Regions from separate parts of the Rhizobium sp. P1_E6 genome, predicted to be linked through region 2. Evidence: predicted binding sites of a transcription regulator. Region 2 holds the regulator's gene; the other holds the start of a gene.
What was found. The regulator PhoB, encoded in region 2, activates phosphate uptake and scavenging genes when phosphate is short. The targets are predictions, from matches to a motif close to TGTCATNNANCTGTCAT.
Positions count from the first base shown of each region.

Region 1: a site for PhoB is predicted at 2,195-2,211, ahead of AC1D35_RS14735 (alpha-D-ribose 1-methylphosphonate 5-triphosphate diphosphatase). Genes of this name have one in related genera too.

Region 1 covers NZ_JBFUBG010000024.1:35,040-39,458, forward strand. The annotation lists gene purM (phosphoribosylformylglycinamidine cyclo-ligase) at 1-295, shown strand, start outside; gene purN (phosphoribosylglycinamide formyltransferase) at 292-957, shown strand; gene AC1D35_RS14735 (alpha-D-ribose 1-methylphosphonate 5-triphosphate diphosphatase) at 968-2,137, opposite strand; gene AC1D35_RS14740 (NUDIX domain-containing protein) at 2,273-2,866, opposite strand; gene AC1D35_RS14745 (molybdopterin oxidoreductase family protein) at 2,863-4,419, opposite strand, start outside.
Region 2 covers NZ_JBFUBG010000006.1:10,786-15,204, forward strand. The annotation lists gene pstA (phosphate ABC transporter permease PstA) at 1-678, shown strand, start outside; gene pstB (phosphate ABC transporter ATP-binding protein PstB) at 693-1,508, shown strand; gene phoU (phosphate signaling complex protein PhoU) at 1,553-2,266, shown strand; gene phoB (phosphate regulon transcriptional regulator PhoB) at 2,398-3,081, shown strand; gene AC1D35_RS05480 (LysR family transcriptional regulator) at 3,360-4,283, opposite strand.

The DNA of each region.
Region 1 (4,419 bases), on a different contig from region 2:
GGAGAATATTCCGCGCGTGCTGCCGAAGCATCTTGCAGCCGAAATCGATCTCTCGGCCGTCAAGGCGCCCGCCGTCTTCTCATGGCTTGCCAAGACCGGTGGCGTCGAGGCCACGGAAATGCTGCGAACTTTCAACTGTGGCATCGGTATGATCGTCGTCGTTGCCGAAGAGAATATTGCCGCCGTTTCCAAGGCGCTTGAAGCCGAAGGCGAGACGGTCGTCACCCTCGGCCGCATGGTCGCCCGGGCCGAGGGCGCAGCCGGCACGATCTACAAGGGCACGCTCGCCCTATGAGTTCGCCGCGCAAACGCACTGTCGTCTTCATTTCCGGCAGCGGCTCCAACATGATGGCGCTGGTGCAGGCGGCAAAATCGGCCGATTATCCGGCCGAGATCGTTGGCGTGATCTCCGATAAGGCAGATGCGGGCGGGCTTGCCAAGGCGGCCGCCGAGGGTATTCCCACCTTCGCCTTCGTGCGCAAGGACTATGCGAGCAAGGACGAACACGAGGCGGCGATCCTTGCCGCGCTCGACGCGCTTTCGCCCGACATCATCTGCCTTGCCGGTTATATGCGGCTGCTTACTGGCGCCTTCATCCAGCGTCATGAAGGCCGGATCATCAATATCCACCCTTCCCTGCTGCCGCTTTTTCCGGGACTGCATACGCATCAGCGGGCGATCGACGCCGGCATGCGGATCGCCGGCTGCACCGTGCATTTCGTCACCGAAGGCATGGATGAAGGCCCTGTCATCGGCCAGGCGGCCGTACCGATACTGACAGGCGATACCGCCGATGCGCTGGCCGGACGCGTGCTGACCATCGAGCACCAGCTTTATCCGCAGGCGCTCAAGCTCTTTGCCGAAGGCAAAGTGAAGATGGAAGGCGGCAAAGCAATCGGGGCGACAGCTTCCGCCGCCGCCCCCAAATCCCAGCTCATTTCGCTGATCGCCGACTGACGCTTCAACTTCAGGCCGCGAGGGCCTGAAGCGGATGCAGGGTGCCGTCGCTGTAGACGAACTGGCCGCCGCGGAACGTGGCGCGGATGCGATGCACGTCGCCCGGCTCGATCACAACCATATCGGCGCGCTGGCCGATGGCGATCTCGCCGCGATCCATCAGGCCGGCGGAACGCGCCGCGTTTGATGTCGCCATCGCGACCGCGGCCGGAAGACCGCCCTCGACGGTTTCTGCCAGCTTGAAGATGCCGGGCACGAAAGCCGCTGGATGATAGTCGGCGGCAATCACGGTCAACAGACCGGCCTTTGCGGCATCGAGCGCGCTCAGATTGCCGGACATGGACTTGCCGCGCAGTGCGTTCGGCGCACCCATCAGCGTCCAGAGACCACGGCGGCGGGCTTCCTCGGCCGCCGGCAGCGTTACCGGGAATTCGCTGATCGTGACGCCGAGATCGAACATTTCGATGACCTTCTCGACGCTGTCATCGTCGTGCGAGGCGAGCGAGAGGCCATGCTTCTTCGCAAGCGCGACGATGTCCTTCAGCTTGGCGTCGATCTCGGGATTGTCACGCATGGCGATGCGCTTGGCGACAACTTCGGCGGCCATTTCCTCGGATATGGCGCGGCGCTCGGAAATGCTCTGGATATAGCTCTTGATGTCATTGTACTGGCCCTGCCCCGGCGTGTGGTCGGTCAGCGAGACCATGTCGATATGGCCGGCTTCCAGCAGGCGCTCCAGAGTCGGCGCCGCACCGATATTGGTAATCTCGTAGCGGGCATGGACGCGGTGATCGATCAGCAGATTGTCGCGTAGCGTGTTGATGCCTTCGATGACGGCCGATGTCGTCTCCAGCGAGCGGACGTGGCCGTAGACGCTTTCCGTCGCAAAGGAGACGGCGGCGAAGGCCGTGGTCACGCCGGCAGCCGCGAGCTTCTTGTCCAGTTCGTGGATGCCGAAATCGATCGGCATATGGGCGTTCGGGCGCGGCGCAATCTCGCGCTCGATCATGTCGCCGTGCAGATCGACGAAACCCGGCATCAGCAGACGTCCGCCGCCGTCGATCACGGCATCGGTGACCGGCTCTGGCCGGATCTCGACGATCACACCGTCTTCGATCCGCACAGAACCTTCGCTCACAACCTCGCTGGGCAAAACGAGGGTGAAATTACCGAGCCACATGGGCTTTCTCCTGACCGCATCCGATGATTGTTAAAGGGCAGCGCTTAGTCCCGCATCATGACAATTGCATGAAGAATTCCCAGAAACTCAGCCAAGGCGAATGGACGGGCAGACATCGCGTTGCACGCCGAGCGATCAGCCGGAAAGCAGGCCCTTGTTCGACAGAATCCACTGCAGCAGCATGATCGTCTTGAGATCGATGATCTCGCCCTTTTCGATCATCGCGACAGCCTCCGGCAGCGGTATTTCCAACACCTCGATATCCTCGTGCTCCTCCGCCAAACCGCCGCCGTCGGATGTGCGGTCGGCGGTATCGATTGCCGCTGCAAAGAAATGCACGACCTCGGTGATGGAGCCTGGAGCCGTGTAAGATTTGAACAGGAAGCGGACGTCACGAATCGTATAGCCGGTCTCTTCCATCGCCTCGCGGCGGATGGCGGCTTCGGGTTCGTCTCCGTCGAGCAGGCCGGCCGGGACTTCGATCATCCACGCTGGGTCGCCATTCACGTGGGCCGGCAGGCGAAACTGCTTCACCAGAACGACGATATCGCGCTTGGGATCGTAGAGCAGGATGCAGGCGGCCGGCGTGCGGTGATAGACCTCACGCGGAAGGCGATGGGTCTCACCCTTCCGGTCGGTATAGTCGAGCTGATAGCCGACCAGCTTCGTCCAGCCGTCGGACAGGATTTCCTTGCCGACGATTTCCACTTTTGCCTTAGATTGCGTCATATGACGTCCTTGCGAAGCCAGACCTTGTTGTCGTGGACGGCAGCGCCGCCATAGGGCGCCACGGGATCGGCGCCGGTGAGAACGTTGATGCCTTCGCCATCGACATGCGCCTTGTTGGGCCAGAGACCCTCGGCAATCAGGACGCCAGGTTTAACCTCTGTTGTCACGCGGGCATGAATGCGCAGGTCGCCGCGCACATTGCCGATATGGACGAGATCGCCATTGTCGATGCCATTGGCTTCGGCATCGGCGGGATTGATCATCACTTCCGGGCGACCTTCCTTCTGGCGCGACGTCTTGGTTTCCGAAAAGCTTGAATTCAGGAAGTTGCGCGCCGGCGAAGTCGCCAGGCGGAAAGGATGCTCGGGATCGGCGAGCTCGATGACGTCGACCTGATCCGGGAACGGCGGGAGCTCTGCATAGGGGCCGAGCGTACCGACGGAAGCCGGCGGCTTGTTCGGGGCGGGACCGTTCACCCAGTCCGGCCGGAAATGAAACTTGCCGTCGGGATGAGCGAAACCATCAAGATAGTGTGCTTCCTCGAAGGCCGGCTGGCGGTCGAACCATTTATGTTCGAGGAAATGGTCGTAGTCCGGCAGGTTGCTCGCGGCCAGGACGCGGTCGACCATCTCGCGCGCCGTGAAGCCGAAGCCGGGGCGATCGGCGACACCGAGGCGTTTTGCCAGTTCCTCGATGACGAAGAGGTTGGTGCGCACGGTCGGTGGCGGTTCGACGAGTTTGGGGCCGAGCAGGATGTGGTTCTGGCCGCCGGCGCGGTAGATGTCGTCATGCTCGACGAACATGGTGGCGGGAATGACGATATCGGCCATTTCGGCCGTCTCGGTCATGAACTGCTCGTGGACGGCGACGAAGAGGTCGTCGCGCGCAAAACCGCGCTTTACCAGCCGCTGTTCCGGGGCGATATTCACGGGATTGGTGTTCTGGATCAGCATGGCCGTCACCGGTCCGCGATGGCGGAGTGCGACGGCATCGCCGGTCAGCGCACGGCCGATCTGCGACTGGTCGATCATGCGGATATCGGCATCCTTCATCGACTTGCCGGTCAGCTCCGCATTGTTCATGCGGAAGATATCGCTGTTGGAATGGAAGGCGCCGCCGCCCTCATATTGCCAGGAGCCGAGCACTGTGGCGACGGAGGCAGCCGCATGCATGGCGACCGCGCCATTGCGCTGGCGGGTGAATCCGTAGCCGAGACGGAAAAACGTCTTCTTGGTCGTGCCGACGAGCTTGGCGAAGACTTCGATTTCATCGACCGAAAGACCTGTTATCGCGGCCGCCCATTCCGGCGTCTTTGTTTGCAGATGCGCTTCGAGGCCGGCGGGATCGTCGGCATATTTCGCCATGTAATCGCGGTCGGCATAACCGTCGCGGAAGGCAATGTGCATGACGGCGCAGGCAAGTGCTGCATCGGTACCGGGCTTGACGATCAGGGCCATGTCGGCCTGTTTCATCGTCGGATTGTCGTAGATGTCGATGACGACGATCTTCGCGCCGCGTTCCTTGCGCGATTTGATTGCGTGGGTCATCACATT
Region 2 (4,419 bases):
GCAGGTCTCGGCGTTGCCCTCATCGGCTCGCTCTATCTGATGCTGATCGTCCTCGTGCTTGCGCTGCCGATCGGTGTCGCCGCCTCGATCTATCTCGAGGAATTCGCGCCGAAGAACAGGCTGACGGACCTGATCGAGGTCAATATCAACAACCTCGCCGCCGTTCCGTCCATCGTCTACGGTCTGCTCGGCCTGTCGGTCTTCATCAACTTCGCCGGCCTGCCGCGTTCGGCACCGCTGGTCGGTGGTCTGGTGCTGACCCTGATGACGCTGCCGACGATCATCATCGCCACGCGTGCCGCACTGCGCGCCGTGCCGCCGTCGATCCGCTCGGCCGCCCTCGGCCTCGGTGCTTCCAAGATGCAGATGGTGTTCCACCATGTGCTGCCGCTTGCCATGCCCGGCATCCTGACCGGCACGATCATCGGCCTTGCCCACGCACTCGGCGAAACCGCGCCGCTGCTGCTGATCGGTATGGTCGCCTTCGTCGCCCAGGCGCCGTCCAGCCCGCTCGATCCTTCCACGGCACTCCCGGTTCAGGTCTACATGTGGGCCAATGAAGCCGAGCGCGCCTTCGTGGAAAGAACCTCGGGTGCCATCATCGTCCTGCTCCTGTTCCTGATCGTCATGAACCTCGGAGCTATCCTCTTGCGTCGTCGCTTTGAGCGCCGCTGGTAAACGGAGTAAAGATCATGAACATGTTGACGGAAGCCGCAGTCGAGAAGGCGCTGGACCAGAAAATGAGCAACGTCCCGTATAAGATGATCGGTCAGGATGTCTCCGTTTATTACGGCGAGAAGCGTGCGCTTTTCGATGTCAATCTGAACGTCCGCGAAAACACCGTGACCGCCCTGATCGGCCCCTCGGGCTGCGGCAAGTCCACCTTCCTGCGGTCGCTGAACCGCATGAACGACACGATCGACGGCTGCCGCGTCACCGGCAAGATCACGCTCGATAGCGACGACATCTACGATCCCGACATCGACGTCGTCGAACTTCGCGCCCGCGTCGGCATGGTCTTCCAGAAGCCGAACCCGTTCCCGAAGACGATCTATGAAAACGTTTCTTACGGTCCGCGCATCCATGGCCTTGCCAAGTCCAAGGCCGACCTCGACCAGATTGTCGAGACGAGCCTGCAGCGCGCCGGCCTCTGGAATGAGGTCAAGGATCGCGTGCATGAATCCGGCACCGGCCTTTCCGGCGGTCAGCAGCAGCGTCTGTYCATCGCACGCGCCGTTGCCGTCAGCCCGGAAGTCATCCTGATGGACGAGCCCTGCTCGGCGCTCGACCCGATCGCAACTGCCAAGGTCGAAGAGCTGATCCACGAGCTGCGTGAAAACTACACGATCGTCATCGTGACGCATTCCATGCAGCAGGCCGCTCGCGTATCGCAGCGCACGGCTATGTTCCACCTCGGCAACCTGGTCGAGGAGAACGATACCGACAAGATGTTCACCAACCCGGACGATCCGCGTACCCAGGACTACATCATGGGTCGCTTCGGCTGATTTTGGCGATGTGAAGCCTTCCCGATTTTCGAGGACAAAGCCCCATGGCATCAACACATATTTTCTCTGCTTACGATGACGATCTGAAATTCCTGTCCCGGCGCATTTCCGAGATGGGTGGTCTTGCCGAACAGATGGGCGGCGACGCTGTCCGCGCGCTCGTCAACGGCGATACCGCGCTTGCTCAGAAGGTCATTTCCGACGATGTGATCCTCGATCACGCCGAGCGCGAGATCAACGACAAGGCGATCGTCACGATCGCCCGTCGCCAGCCGATGGCCTCCGACCTTCGCGAGATCATGGGTTCGATCCGCATCGCCGCCGACCTCGAGCGCGTCGGCGATCTCGGCAAGAACACGGCAAAGCGCGTCATCGCGGTGCAGAGCACCGGCGTTCCGCGCAAGCTCGCCCGCGGCCTCGAGCATCTCTCCGAACTGGCGCTCGTCCAGCTCAAGGAAGTGCTCGACGTCTACACCAATCGTTCAGCTGACAAGGCGAATGCGATCCGCGAACGCGACGACGAGATCGACGCGATGTACACTTCGCTGTTCCGCGAACTCCTGACCTACATGATGGAAGATCCGCGCAACATCACGAGCTGCACGCATCTTCTCTTCTGCGCCAAGAACATCGAGCGCATCGGCGACCATGCAACCAACATCGCCGAGACGATCTACTACATGGCAACCGGCGCCCAGCCGGAGGGCGAGCGTCCGAAGGACGACAGCTCCAATACCGTTGGTGCGGTGACGGAGTAATCTGGACCTGCCGATTGCGTGCGCGCCCCGCGCTGGGGCGCGCAAGGGTCGCAGCCAATTCCGAGTTCCTGCATGGTCCCTTGCTTAAATCACCCCCGGTTTAAGGATCATGCATTAGGAGACTGACACGCATGATCCCAAGAGTTGCAGTTGTTGAAGATGAAGAGGCACTCAGCGTGCTTCTCCGCTACAATCTCGAGGCTGAAGGTTTCGAGGTGGATACGATCCTCCGTGGCGACGAGGCCGAAATCCGGCTTCAGGAGCGCACCCCGGACCTGCTCATCCTTGACTGGATGCTGCCGGGCGTTTCCGGCATCGAGCTCTGCCGCCGGCTGCGCATGCGGCCGGAAACCGAGCGTCTGCCGATCATCATGCTGACGGCACGCGGCGAAGAGAGCGAGCGCGTTCGCGGTCTCTCGACCGGCGCGGATGACTATGTCGTCAAGCCCTTCTCCACGCCGGAACTCGTTGCCCGCGTCAAGGCGATGCTGCGACGCGCCCGTCCGGAGGTTCTCTCCACCGTTTTGAAGTGTGGTGATATCGAGCTCGATCGCGAAACCCATCGCGTCCATCGCAAGAGCCGCGAAGTCCGCCTCGGCCCGACCGAATTCCGCCTCTTGGAATTCCTGATGTCGTCGCCGGGCAGGGTCTTCTCCCGCTCGCAGCTTCTCGATGGCGTCTGGGGTCACGATATCTACGTGGATGAACGCACCGTCGACGTCCATGTCGGCCGCCTGCGCAAGGCGCTGAATTTCTCCAACATGCAGGATGTCATCCGCACCGTCCGCGGCGCGGGATATTCCATGGAAGCCTGATCCGAGTGATCGGAGGTCACGAACGGGTCGTCTGGGTAACCGGGCGGCCCGTTTGTTTGTTCGGGTGGGCTTTTTAAGAGTAGACGTTGGCTTGCTGACGCCTTGACCGACATGCCCCTTGCATCGCGAGGGCTCAAGCGATGACGGGGACATCTGCTATGCGCCGATTGCGAACATTCTCTGAGCCTTGAGCATCGACTGATTTGGGGCCGGAAGGGGACTGTCGGCTTGCTGGCGCTAGCCAATCGAAGCCGTCACCAAGATGAGCGTGAGCTCTGCTATGGAACTTCAGCATAGCGGATGATGCTCTGATTTTGTACGTTGGCGACTAGTTCATCAGAACGAGACAAAAATCGGCGGAGCAAAGGTGAGGAATTTGAATCGTTGTATCCTAAGGTGAGATCAATTGTCGGAGGCACACCCTCAAGTGCTCTGGCAACGACATTTGGCGTCAGCATATTTTGCGCATAAAGCGGAATAAGCGTTATTCCACCTGTAGACACGACGAGCGACATTGCTGATGGTAGGCCTTCACCTTCGTACTCTGCCTTGAGTGTGATCCCAARGTTCGACGCGTACTCCTGGATCACGGATTGCAAGACCGGAGAAATTCTAGCCGAACTGACGTAAGTTTCGCGGGCAAGATCCTGTGGCCGGATCTTTTTCTGCGACGTCAAGCGATGGTCAGCCGGCAGCACGGCGATCAGTGGCTCCTTGGCTAAAAACTTGAACGACACACCAACACTCTGCGTCTCGGGGCGAAGGAAAGCGACGTCCAGCTTGCCTCGCATCAGTGCCAGAGCAAGGTCCGGGGAAGACTGACTGGACAATATGATTTCAACCTCCGGCGCTTCCTCACGAATAATGCGCAGTGCATGGGGTAGCCACACGACCTCTTGCCCTGCGAGAAAACCGATAGTGAACGACTGCTTTTGCGGCTGCTCTGCCCGCCGGGCCCCTTCCGCAGCCGCCTCGACTTGCAACAACGCCAGCCGCGCGTGATCAAGAAACACTTTACCGGCGGCGGTGAGCGTCACGCCGCGCGGCTGCCGTTCCAGCAGTTTTACACCGACTTCGGTTTCCAGATCGCGAATTTGCCTGCTGAGTGAGGGCTGGGAAGTGTGTAGCCGCCGCTCGGCTGCGGTCAGTAAGCTTCCCTCTTCCGCAACAGCAATAAAATAGCGCAAATGCCTGAGTTCCATCGCGTCCCCGCTATGCCTTTAAGGCATAGCTCGAACGTACAAGGTATTTGTCCTTGATAAAAGGGGGATTTAATTAACGCCGCAATCTAGGGACATAGTCGAATGCTTCATCGGAAGTATTTCGCAGTCAACTGTG